DNA from 3 places in the Pseudomonas sp. MF6755 genome. Region 1 is predicted to be linked to each of the others. Evidence: riboswitches for the same ligand, from Rfam matches in the RefSeq annotation. Region 1 holds a riboswitch; each other region holds the start of a gene.

Region 1 (4,213 bases):
ATTGCGCCGAAACGGGCGCAGGTGCGGCGCTTCGGGGCTGGATTGGGCGAAACCCGTGGTGTTGAGGATCACCGCAGCGTCCACGTCGTCGAGCAGGTCCTCGACCACCGTGAGGCAACCGGGCTCTTTCAAACTGGCCACCGCGATGGGCAACGGGTTAAGGCCCGCGGCCTGCAAGCGCTGGCAAAAAACATCGATAAAACCGGTATTGGCCGCCTGCAAGTGGGAGCGGTAGAACAGCACCGCGGCCACCGGGCAATCGGCGCGCCAATCGGCCTGCCAGTCATTGAGGCGGGCATTGGCTTTATTGGGGTGATAGATCGCCGTACGCGGCAGGGTTTGCGGCTCCGCCCAGGCATAGTCGCGGCCCAAATGGGCACTGGCCAGGCAGTGATAAAAATCCAGCGCATTGCCCAGGCCACCCTGGCGCAAAAAGTGCCACAGCCGCTCGCGCTGTTCGGCATCAACGGTGCTCAGGCCACTGAGCTCCGGGTCCGGGCGATCATCCCCCGGCACCAGGATCAGGGTGACGCCGCGTTCGGCCAGCTCCACCAGACGCTCGATGCCATAGCGCCAATAACCAATGCCACCGTGCAGGGAAATCAGGATGACCTTGGCGTGGCGCAACACCTCATCAACGTACAGGTCGACCGAGGCGTGGTTCTGCACCTGCATCGGGTTGGCCAGGCGCAGGCTGGGGTAATCCAAGGGCAACTGCTGCGCCGCTTCGGCGAGCAGCGCCAGGCTGGAATCGCCGCTGCACAGGATCACCAGTTCAGCGGGGGTTTGGCCAAGGTCGGCAATATTGTCGTCCGCGACGAAACCACCGGGTTGGGTCCTGAGCAGGTGCATGGTTAAACGCTGAGGGCGGCGCGCAATTGCGCTTCAAGGCCAGCGGCATCCAGTTCCTGGCCGATCAGCACCAGGCGCGTGGTCCGCGCTTCATCGGCGCCCCAGGCACGGTCGAAGTGCTTGTCGAAGCGCGTGCCCACGCCCTGGATCAGCAGGCGCATCGGCTTGTTCGGGATCGCGGCGAAGCCTTTGATACGCAGAATGCCGTGCTGGACAACCAATTGCGTCAAGGCCTCGAGCAGTACGGCTTCGTCGGCTTGGGGCAGGTTGATGGAGATGGAATCGAAGGCATCATGATCGTGGTCGTCCTCACCCTCGTGATGGTGATCGTGATGGCTGTGGCGTGCATCAATGTGTTCCTCAGACCCGGCGCCCAGGCCAATCAGCACGTCCAGGGGCAGGCGACCGCTGCTGGCTTCGATGACCTTCACCGCCGGCGGCAGCTCTTCGGCGACTTCCAGGCGCACGCGGGCCAGGTCTTCGGCACTGATCAGGTCGGCTTTGTTGAGGATCACCAGGTCGGCGCTGGCCAGTTGATCGGCGAACAGTTCGTGCAACGGCGACTCGTGGTCCAGGTTCGGGTCGAGTTTGCGCTGGGCATCGACCTGATCCGGAAACGCGGCGAACGTACCAGCGGCCACGGCCGGGCTGTCGACCACGGTGATCACCGCATCGACTGTGCAGGCGCTGCGGATTTCCGGCCACTGGAAGGCTTGTACCAGTGGCTTTGGCAGGGCCAGGCCCGAGGTTTCGATGAGGATATGGTCAAGGTCACCGCGACGGGCAACCAGTTCGCGCATCACCGGGAAGAATTCCTCCTGCACGGTGCAGCACAGGCAACCGTTGGCCAGTTCGTACACGCGGCCGTTGGCTTCTTCTTCGGTGCAACCGATGGAGCACTGCTTGAGGATTTCACCGTCAATGCCCAGCTCGCCGAACTCGTTGACGATCACCGCAATCCGACGGCCCTGGGCGTTGTCGAGCATATGGCGCAGCAACGTGGTTTTGCCCGAGCCCAGGAAGCCGGTAACGATGGTGACGGGAAGTTTGGCCAGTGTTTTCATCGGATGCCCTTTGGGGCGGGCATACGGGACGACAGGCCCTGCGGCATCGCGCAGCAGCGGATTTCGTCACCGGATCACCCCGCCCGGTTGAATTGGAAAATCGGTGACGAGGCAGGTCTCCTGGCTTGGGGCGTGCAGGTCTTGCGACCAACGCTGACTGCGCCTTCCCGCCGTCTCGGCAGTGGCGTGGCAGTCAACTGAACCCTTCACAGTTGCGGGGGCAGCCGCGGCTTGAACCGCGTTCCCTTCTTAGCTTCGACCTGGGCCGAAGAACCTCGAGGGTGCAAGGCTACGCAGTGCGGGAGAACCGGTCAATATTGATCGTTCGCACGCCACAGAAGCGCTCACCTGCACGACGCGAGGCCCAATCAACTTGAAACAAATTACTTGTCGGTTCAAGGAATCATTTGCGCAGCGCAAACCACAACTCTCTGCCACGTCATCAAGGCCATTGATGCGTGGTTCACCCAACATTCTATGGAGTCAACAATGGCACTCACAGTCTCGCCACACATCAATACAGCACCGCCTGCCGAAACGCACGCTATCACCCAGCGAGAAAATCCGCAGACCACCACCAGCGAACGGCCCGTCGACCTGCTGACTCGCGAGGAGCTCTTGCAAGAAATCATCGACAATATGGACGCCTTGCATGACCCCAGGTTCGACTCCGAAACCATCACCCGCGATTCGCTCAAGAGGACAGCTGACGGAGTGCCGCTGCGAGGCACACCGCCAACAGCACGCCAGAGCGAGATCGCGGCGGAGACTTTGAAGCGCAAAGACGTGTTCAAGGAACTCGACTTGATTGGCGGGAGCACCATGTTCCCGCTCAACGGCACATTTACCCTCGATGATGCAGAGAATGTGGCCGCCGGACGCCGTTCGACAGTCGCTTTTGCCGAGTAAAACCTTGAAGGCCGGTGCAGCGAACGATAGCCGGCTGCCTCTAGGGGTATGACTGAACTCAACAGTGCCCTTTCCATCCACGGGGAAGGGCCAAACCCTGAATGCCATACAACCCTCATTGACGCATAACTCCCGCTCATGCTCTCCTACACATCTTGTTTCGGGTGCCCTTCACAGGGTGAAACGGGAAATCGGTGCGCCATAGACCTATGGCAACTCCGGTGCTGCCCCCGCAACGGTAAGCGAGCGAAGCGTCAAATCCACTGTGCTGTGCATGGGAAGGAGATGCTTATCAGGCTGGACTCTTTCAAGAGCCGCCCCTCGCAAGCCCGGAGACCGGCCCGAAAAAATCAGATAACAAACCCGCGGTGGGCGGGCGCTGTTCAGAACCCTGCGTGCCTGGCTCGCGGGGTTTTCATGCGCTCGTTTCACCCTGACACTCGAAAGGGACGCGCCATGTCGATCATCAGCAGCACTTCGCACTCCGCCAGCAGCACCGCCACCTTGAGCCAACGCCTGACTGCCGCTATCGGTGCGTCGATCCTGGGCGCGTGCCTTGTGTATTTCGCCGGCTTCTCGCATATCGAGGCCGTGCACAACGCGGCCCACGATACCCGCCACAGCGCCGCGTTCCCGTGCCACTGAGACTTGCCGACATGATCAAGCGTATCGCCCGAACCGCAGGGTTCACCGGCTTGTTGGCCGCCCTGCTGCTGACCCTGCTGCAAAGCTTGTGGGTCGCGCCGTTGATTTTGCAGGCGGAGACCTATGAAAAGGCTCCGGCTGTCGCCGAAGTCACCCATGAACATGCCGCAGGGGCCGCTGCCCACACCCACGACGCCGAAGCTTGGGAGCCGGAAGATGGCTGGCAGCGCGTGCTGTCGACTACCGGTGGCAACCTGGTAGTGGCGGTCGGGTTTGCGCTGATGCTGGCCGGCCTGTACACCTTGCGCGCACCGACCCGCACCGCCCAGGGTTTGCTTTGGGGCCTGGCGGGTTACGCGACCTTTGTGCTGGCACCCACCCTGGGCCTGCCACCGGAATTACCGGGCACTGCAGCGGCTGACCTTGCGCTGCGCCAGACCTGGTGGATCGGCACCGCAGCTTCCACCGCTGCGGGTATCGCGCTGATCGTGTTCGGGCGCAATTGGCTGTTGAAAGTGCTGGGCGTGGCGATCCTTGCCGTGCCTCATATCATCGGTGCGCCACAGCCACAAGTGCATTCGATGTTGGCCCCGGAGGCTCTCGAAGCGCAGTTCAAGATCGCCTCGCAGTTGACCAACGTGGCGTTCTGGCTGGCCCTGGGCCTGATCAGCGCCTGGCTGTTCCGCCGCAACCGCGATGATCAATACTCGGCATGACCCTGGTAGTCGGCCTGGGTTGCCAGC
Region 2 (4,213 bases), on a different contig from region 1:
TGTTCAACTACGCCACCCAGAATTTCTCGCCTGCTGCCGAGGACGTGCTTTTCCGCGCACTGGGCCTGGTCGGCACGCCTTATCGCTGGGGCGGCAATACACCGGACTCGGGTTTTGATTGCAGCGGCCTGATCGGCTTTGTGTTTCGCGATGCCGCCGGCATCTCCCTGCCGCGCACCACCCGTGAGCTGATCGTGATGCGTGCCCAGGACGTCAGTGAGCAGAACCTGCAAACTGGCGACCTGCTGTTCTTCGCCACGGGCGGTGGTTCACGGGTCAGCCATGCGGGGATCTATGTCGGGGAAGGGCGCTTTGTGCATGCGCCGCAAACCGGCGGTACGGTGAAGCTCGATACGCTATCCAAAGCGTATTGGCAGAATGCTTACCTGAGTGCCAAGCGGGTGTTGCCGGGGAATCTGGCACGCAATCCTTGAAAGCAGCGGTAAGCTTCAAGCTCTAAGCTGCAAGAGGGCGCAACGCCTGCTTGCAGCTTGCAACTCTGCTATTTAGCAGCCGACACCCGCCAAACCTTATTCCCCACATCATCCGCCACCAACAAATCTCCCTGCTGGTCGATCACCACGCCCACCGGCCGGCCCATGGCTTTCTCGTCGCTGTTGAGAAACCCGGTCAGCACATCCACCGGTTGTCCTTTCGGCTGACCGCCTTCAAACGGCACGAAAATCACCTTGTAACCACTGTGCGGCTTGCGATTCCACGAACCATGCTGGCCAATAAATGCGCCGTTGCTGAACTGCGCGGGCAGTTTGTTGCCCTCGGCGAAGGTCAATCCCAAAGAGGCTGTGTGAGGGCCTACCGCATAGTCTGGCGCGATGGCCTTGGCGACCAGGTCCAGATTTTGCGGGGTCACGCGCACATCCACATGCTGGCCGTAATAGCTGAAAGGCCAGCCATAAAACCCGCCATCCTTGACCGAGGTGATGTAGTCGGGCACCAGATCGCTACCGATCTCATCGCGCTCGTTAACCGCGGTCCACAGTTTGCCGCTCTGTGGCTCCCAGGCCATGCCATTGGGGTTGCGCAGGCCAGAGGCAAAAATGCGGTGCTGGCCGGTAGCGCGGTCGACTTCCCAAATCGCGGCGCGGCCCTGTTCTGCCTCCAAGCCGTTTTCGCCAACGTTGCTGTTGGAGCCGACGCTTACATACAGCTTGCTGCCATCCTTGCTGGCGACCACGTTTTTGGTCCAGTGGTGGTTCAAGGGGCCACCCGGCAAATCCACGACAGTGGTGCCTTGGGCTTTGATCGCGGTTTCACCTGGCTGGTAGGGAAAGCGCAGCAACTTATCTGAGTCCGCTACATACAGGTCGTTACCGACCAGCGTCATGCCAAAGGGCGAATTGAGATTCTCCAGAAACACCGTGCGGGTTTCCGCCACGCCGTCGTGATCGGCGTCGCGCAATAACGTAATGCGGTTCGGGCTCGGCACGCCTGCGCCGGCACGCCCCATGACTTTTTCCATCACCCAGCCACGCACGCCCTTGGAATCATCCGGCTTGGGCGGTGCATTGGTCTCGGCCACCAGCACGTCACCGTTGGGCAACACGTAGAGCCAGCGCGGGTGATCCAGGCCCTCGGCGAACGCGGCAACCTGGGTGCCTGCGGCGGCCGTTGGCTTGGCGCCTTCAGGCCAGCCAATCGCCGGGGCGATATTGACGGTGGGGATCAGGGTCTTGTTCGGCTCCGGCAGTTTGGGCGAGGGCCCGATGCCGTCGGAGACCTGCAGGGTAGAGCTTTCACCGCAGGCCGCGAGGCTGCCTGCGAGCATGATCAGTAAGGCGAGTCGGGTTTTATGCATGGTTTTCTCCTTAATACCTGTAAGGGTAGAGAAGCACGGCGTACGGATGGTTCAAGTACAGAGCCAGCTTTAATTGACGCTCCACCCCCAACCCACTAACCTTCGCGGCTTGTTCCAGGTGCTCTGTGGCGCACGCGTCGACAGAGTGAAACAGGGAAGCCGGTGAGTGAGCGCACTTGTACACAGTGCTGCCGCGATTCCGGCGCTGCCCCCGCAACGGTAAATGAGTCAAGACGGTGCTGTTTGCCACTGTATCGCCCGCGATATGGGAAGGCGCGCCCTCGGCTGCTTCGATAAGACGCGCCACTCATGAGTCCGGAGACCGGCCTTGAACATTCAACAGCATCACGGTGGGCGATGCTTGGCTGTCTGTTTTTTCTTTTTCCTGCCCGCCGTTTTTGTCCAGCCCCAACGGAGAGCTGCCATGACTGATTCCCCCGACCGCGACGAACGCCACCTGGCGCGCATGCTGCGCAAAAAAGCCGTGATCGACGAACGCATCGCCAATTCCCCCAACGAGTGCGGCCTGCTGCTGGTGCTGACCGGTAACGGCAAAGGCAAGAGCAGCTCGGCATTCGGCATGTTGGCCCGGGCCATGGGCCATGGCATGCAGTGCGGTGTGGTGCAGTTCATCAAGGGGCGTAACAGCACTGGCGAAGAGTTGTTCTTTCGCCGTTTCCCCGAGCAGGTGCGCTTCCATGTGATGGGCGAAGGCTTTACCTGGGAAACCCAGGACCGCCAACGCGACATCGCCGCCGCCGAAGCCGCTTGGGCGGTGTCCCGCGCGCTGTTGCAAGACCCGGCCATCGGCCTGGTGGTGCTCGACGAACTGAACATCGCCCTCAAGCACGGCTATCTGGACCTGGACCAAGTGCTCAGCGACCTGCAAGCCCGCCCGCCGATGCAGCATGTGGTGGTCACCGGCCGCGGCGCCAAGCCTGAGTTGATCGAAATGGGCGACACCGTCACCGAAATGGGCATGCTCAAGCACGCCTTCCAGGCCGGTATCAAGGCACAGAAGGGCGTCGAACTTTGAATCAGCCCCGTCATTGCCCAGCCGTATTGATCGCCGCTCCGGCGTCCGGCCAGGGCAAAACCACCGTCACCGCTGCGCTGGCCCGTTTGCACCGCAACCTGGGACGCAAGGTGCGCGTGTTCAAATGCGGGCCGGACTTCCTCGACCCGATGATTCACGAGCGCGCCAGCGGTGCGCCGGTGTATCAATTGGACATGTGGATGGTGGGCGAGCAGGAAAGTCGCCGCCTGCTCTGGGAAGCGGCGGGGGAGGCCGACCTGATCCTGATCGAAGGCGTGATGGGCTTGTTCGACGGCACACCTTCCAGCGCCGACTTGGCGCGGCACTTCGGTGTACCGGTGCTGGGTGTGATCGACGGCACCGCCATGGCCCAGACCTTTGGCGCCCTGGCCCTGGGCCTGGCGCGCTATCAACCCGACCTGCCGTTCGCCGGCGTACTGGCCAACCGCGTCGGCACCCTGCGCCATGCCCAGTTGCTCGAAGGCAGCCTCACCGAGGGCTTGCGCTGGTACGGCGCGCTGTCCCGCGAGACCGGCATCGAACTGCCCAGTCGCCACTTGGGCCTGGTGCAAGCCAGCGAGCTGAATGACCTCGATGTACGCCTGGACGCCGCTGCCCAGGCATTGGGCAGCAGTTGCGAAGTCGCCCTGCCGCCGCCGGTGACCTTTGCTGCGCCCACAGTTATTGAGGCCAGACCGCTGCTCGCAGGCGTGCGTATCGCCGTGGCCCGTGACGAAGCCTTTGCCTTTACCTACGGCGCCAGCCTCGATCTGTTGCGGGCGATGGGCGCCGAACTGAGCTTTTTCTCACCGATCCATGATCGCCAACTGCCTGAAGCTGACAGTCTCTATTTGCCCGGTGGCTACCCGGAGTTGCACCACCAGGCGCTGTCGGCAAACACAGCGATGCTGGATGCGATCCGTGCTCATCACGCCGCTGGCAAGCCGTTGCTCGCCGAATGTGGCGGCATGCTCTATCTGCTCGATTCGCTGACGGATGTGGACGGCAATCGCGCCGAATTGGTTGGCCTGCTGCAGGGCGATGCGGTGATGCAAAAGAAACTCGCGGCCCTGGCCCTGCAAAGCGTCGAACTGCCGGAAGGCGTACTGCGCGGCCACACTTATCACCATTCCCTGACCAGCACCGAATGGGCACCGATTGCCCGTGGCCTGAGCCCCAACGGCGGGCGCGGTGCTGAAGCGGTGTATCGGCAGGGGCGGATGACCGCTTCCTACGTGCACTTTTATTTTCCGTCCAACCCAGGCGCGGTGGCCGCACTGTTTGCGCCGGACCTTGAGACCGTTATCGCAGGCAAGCCAGCTCCCACAATTGACCGAGTTGAAACCCAATTCAATGTGGGA
Region 3 (4,213 bases), on a different contig from region 1:
GCCACCAGCCGCCCGCGATCCAGAACGGCCAGGCGATCGCAGGTCAGCGCCTGGTTCAGGTCATGCAGGGCGATCAAGGTGGTTACCGGCAAGCCTTGCACACCTTTTAATATCGCCAGTTGATGCTGGATATCCAGGTGATTGGTCGGTTCATCCAGCAACAGAATCTGCGGCCGCTGTGCGAGGGCGCGGGCGATGTGCACGCGTTGGCGTTCGCCGCCCGAGAGGCTGCGCCAGGCGCGTTGGCTCAGGTGGGTGGCGTCCACGTCGTGCAACGCTTGGCGCACGATGGCGTCGTCTTCGCGAGACCACGGGCTCAGTGCCGACAGCCACGGCGTGCGGCCCAACGCCACGGCGTCGAACACGCGAATGGCGTCATCGGTATCGGCTTGCTGTTCCACCACCGCCAGCTGTTGCGCGATGGTGCGGCGCGATAACTCATCCAGGCGCTTGCTGCCCAAGCGTACTTCACCGCTGCCCGGTGCACGCAAGCCGGCGAGCAATTTGAGCAGGGTGGATTTGCCCGAACCGTTCGGCCCGACGATGCCAAGGGTTTCACCCAGCTCTACGTCCAGGTCAATACCGCGCAGCAACTGCGCCTCACGCACCTTGAAGCCCAGGCCGCTGCAGCTCAGTACACTCATCGCGCATTCCTCCGGCCAATCAGGATCAACGCAAATACCGGAGCACCCACCAAGGCAGTGACCACGCCCACGGGAATCACCTGGCCCTTGATCAAGGTGCGCGAGAGTACATCAGCCGCGATCAAGAACAGTGCGCCGCCAAGGGCGCTGGCTGGCAGCAACCGCGAATGTCCGGTGCCGAGCAACAGGCGCATGGCATGGGGAATCACCAGGCCCACAAAGCCGATGGAACCCACGATGGACACCATCACCGCCGTCACCAACGCGGCGCAGGCCACCAGCACAAATTGTACACGGCGCACCGGGATACCGAGGGAGGCCGCCGAGTCGCTGCCGAAGGTGAAGGCGTCCAGTGCGCGGCGGTGCCACAGGCAAACTGCCAGCCCGGCGACCGCCACCGGCACCGCCAGCCACACCGACGGCCAGCGCACGCCGCTGAGGTTGCCCAGCAGCCAGAACATAATGCCGCGGGCCTGTTCGGAGCTGGCGGACTTGGTGATCAGGAATGCGGTCAGGGCATTGAACAACTGCGAGCCGGCGATGCCCGCGAGGATGATCTGCCCGGTGCCACTGGACGAACCGCTCGCCCGTGCCAGCAGAATCACCAGCGCAAACGCCGCCATCGCTCCCGCAAACGCACCCGCCGACAGTGACACCAGGCCGCCACCCACACCGATCAAGGCAACGAGGACCGCGCCGGTCGACGCGCCGGCGCTGATACCCAACAGGTACGGATCCGCCAGCGGGTTACGCAGCAGCGATTGCAGGATTACCCCACAGGTCGCCAGCCCCGCGCCACAGGCAGCGGCGACCAAGGCGCGGGTGAGGCGGTAGTTCCACACCACGCCTTCATCGATGGGGTCCAGCACGAAGCCTGCGGCCCAGAGTTTATTGGCGAGCACCTGCAACACCACCTGCGGCTCGATGGCGGTTTCGCCGATAGCGACACCAGCGAGCAGTGCGATTAGGAGCAGTGCCAGGGCAAGTAGGGTGCGCATCATTTGCCCAGGTCGTAGCCGTCGATGGCCGCGGCCAGTTGTTCCAGGCCGTCGAAGGTGCGCAGGCTGGCCTGCAACGCCAGGGCGTCGAGGATGATGATGCGGTTGTTTTTCACCGCGTCCATGTTGCGGGTCACGGGGTCGTTGCGCAGGAAGGCGAGTTTCTTTTCGTGGTCGTCGGCGGGGTAGCGGCGACGGTCCATGCGTGCGATCACCAGGAACGTGGGGTTGGCCTTGGCGATGGTTTCCCAGCCGACGGCGGGCCATTCTTCGTCGGACTGCACCACGTTGCGCAGGCCAAGGGTTTGCAGCATGAACTCAGGGATGCCCTTGTGCCCGGCCACGTACGGGTCGCTGGCCATTTCGGCGCTGGAGAACCATACCAGCGCGCTTGCCTGCTTCAAGCCTTTGCCCTGCGCAGTCGCGATGGATTTGGCCAGGCGCGCCTTAAGCTCATCGTTCAACCTCTGGCCGCGTTCCTGTACGTCGAAAATCTGTGCCAGTTGGCTGATGCTTTTGTAAATCGTCTCGATGCGAAACGGCTCCAGCCGCGTGCCATCGGCACCGACCAGGTTGTCCTTGCCTTCGCAGTCGGAGGGCAGCAGGTAGGTGGGGATCTTCAGTTCATGGAATTGCTCGCGGGTGCCGACCACGCCTTGCGGGCCCACCACCCATTCCAGCTCGGCGGCTACCAGTTGCGGGCGCTTGGCGATCACCGCTTCGAAGCTCGGCTCATTGTTGGCCAGGCGCTCAATGCTGTCGTCCTGCGCCTTGTACTGCGCCAGTACGTTGTTGAACCACAACGAGGTACCGACCACTTTATTGCCCACGCCCAAGGCGTAGAGCATCTCGGTGGCGGCCTGGCCGATGGTTACGCTGCGCAGGGGGGCTTGCAGGAAGGTGAGGGTGCTGCCGCAGTTTTCCATGGTCAGCGGGTAGTGGGTGGGCGTGGCCTGGGCCAGGGCACAGGCACCCAAGCCTGCGATCAGGGCGGTAACGCGTGGCAGCATGGGGTGATCTCCGTGTGAACCGAGGTGCGGCAGGGGAGGTACGGCTCGGAAACACGCCCATGGAGGCTGCAGGAGTGCAGGGCCAGGATGTCCTTCCCGGACACCCCGCCGGTTAGTCATAGTGCTGGGCCGGCAGGTCTCCTGACTGATGCGTCATCGCCACGCCCCAGCCTTCCCGGACGTGGTCCAGTGGCATTCAGGGGCAGGCTCAGCACCTACAGTTGCGGGGGCAGTTTCGACTTACGCGTGGGGGCGTTTCGAATTCCCTATTAGTCCCATGTGGGAACCGGCGGCGGTATGGTAGTCGATCGCGAGGCTTAACGGGAGCTACGCTGGCGGCAGGCGTGAAGTTGCTTGCCACAGGTGATCAACTGGATTATTTGCGATCCAGCCACACTGTTTTGGCATTGCAGAACTCGCGTACGCCGAAATGCGACAACTCACGGCCAAACCCGCTTTTCTTCACGCCGCCAAACGCTACCCGAGGGTCTGACACGCTGAACGCGTTGACGAAGACCCCGCCGGTTTCCAGTTGGTTGGCGATGTCCCGGGCTTTCGCCGCGTCGGTAGTAAAGATACTGGCGGTGAGGCCAAACTCGCTGTCGTTGGCCAGGGCCACAGCATGCTCGGCATCGCGGGCGGTGATGATCGACGCCACGGGGCCAAACAATTCCTGCTTGAACGAGGTCATCTGATCGGTGACGTCGGCCAGCACGGTCGGTTCGTAGTAATTGCCCGCGCCTGGGACTTTGTTGCCGCCCAGCAGCAGGGTCGCGCCTTCTTCCAGGGTCGCCTGGACCTGGCCGTGCAGTTCGTCGCGCAGGTCGAAGCGGGCCATGGGGCCGATATAGGTAGTGGTCGATGTCGGGTCGCCCAACGCCAGGGCGCGGCTGGCTTCTAGGAATCTGGCGGTGAAGGCTTCAACCACACCGGCTTCGATGATCAGGCGCTTGGCTGCGGCGCAGACTTGGCCGCTGTTCTGGAATCGGCCGATCACGGCCGCTTGCACGGCGGCGTCGAGGTCGGCGTCGTTGAGCACGATGAACGGGTCGGAGCCGCCCAGTTCCAGCACGCATTTCTTCAGTGCTGCGCCGGCCTGGGAGCCAATGGCGATACCGGCGCGCACGCTGCCGGTGAGGGTCACGGCGGCGATGCGCGGGTCGGCGATGGCGCTGGACACGCCGTCCTGGGTCGCGTTGATCACTTCGAACAGGCCGTCGGCGAAACCCGCTTTATGGAACGCTTGTTGGATCAGGTAGGCGCTGCCCATCACGTTCGGCGCGTGTTTAAGCACATAGGTGTTGCCGGCGAGCAGGGTTGGCACGGCGCCGCGCAGCACCTGCCAAACCGGGAAGTTCCACGGCATCACGGCAAGGATCGGGCCCAGCGGGCGGTATTCGATCCGGGCGCTGCCGTTGTCCACCAGCGTTGGTTCAGGGGCGAGCATGGCCGGGCCGTGGGCGGCGTACCACTCGCTGAGTTGGGCGCACTTTTCGATCTCGGCGCGGGCCTGGGCGATGGGTTTGCCCATTTCCAGGGTGATCATTTGCGCCATGTCTTC

Evidence for each region. Region 1 has a riboswitch for cobalamin ahead of cobW (cobalamin biosynthesis protein CobW). Riboswitches for the same ligand answer to the same signal wherever they lie in the genome.
Region 2: it holds a riboswitch for cobalamin, as region 1 does, so the genes downstream of both, cobO (cob(I)yrinic acid a,c-diamide adenosyltransferase) here and cobW (cobalamin biosynthesis protein CobW) in region 1, are expected to answer to the same signal.
Region 3: it holds a riboswitch for cobalamin, as region 1 does, so the genes downstream of both, JFT66_RS19440 (ABC transporter substrate-binding protein) here and cobW (cobalamin biosynthesis protein CobW) in region 1, are expected to answer to the same signal.

What each region holds. Positions count from the first base shown of each region.
Region 1 is NZ_JAEKDA010000019.1:66,666-70,878, forward strand. Features, by position in the region: gene cobN (cobaltochelatase subunit CobN) at 1-852, opposite strand, end outside; gene cobW (cobalamin biosynthesis protein CobW) at 855-1,916, opposite strand; cobalamin riboswitch at 2,010-2,209, opposite strand; gene JFT66_RS23735 (hypothetical protein) at 2,406-2,825, shown strand; cobalamin riboswitch at 2,971-3,184, shown strand; gene JFT66_RS23740 (CbtB domain-containing protein) at 3,282-3,470, shown strand; gene JFT66_RS23745 (CbtA family protein) at 3,482-4,186, shown strand; gene JFT66_RS23750 (cobalamin biosynthesis protein) at 4,183-4,213, shown strand, end outside.
Region 2 is NZ_JAEKDA010000002.1:82,810-87,022, reverse strand. Features, by position in the region: gene JFT66_RS02795 (C40 family peptidase) at 1-434, shown strand, start outside; gene JFT66_RS02790 (PQQ-dependent sugar dehydrogenase) at 503-1,816, opposite strand; cobalamin riboswitch at 1,916-2,161, shown strand; gene cobO (cob(I)yrinic acid a,c-diamide adenosyltransferase) at 2,241-2,852, shown strand; gene JFT66_RS02780 (cobyrinate a,c-diamide synthase) at 2,849-4,213, shown strand, end outside.
Region 3 is NZ_JAEKDA010000014.1:108,161-112,373, forward strand. Features, by position in the region: gene JFT66_RS19430 (ABC transporter ATP-binding protein) at 1-644, opposite strand, end outside; gene JFT66_RS19435 (FecCD family ABC transporter permease) at 641-1,645, opposite strand; gene JFT66_RS19440 (ABC transporter substrate-binding protein) at 1,642-2,652, opposite strand; cobalamin riboswitch at 2,767-2,958, opposite strand; gene JFT66_RS19445 (aldehyde dehydrogenase family protein) at 3,029-4,213, opposite strand, start outside.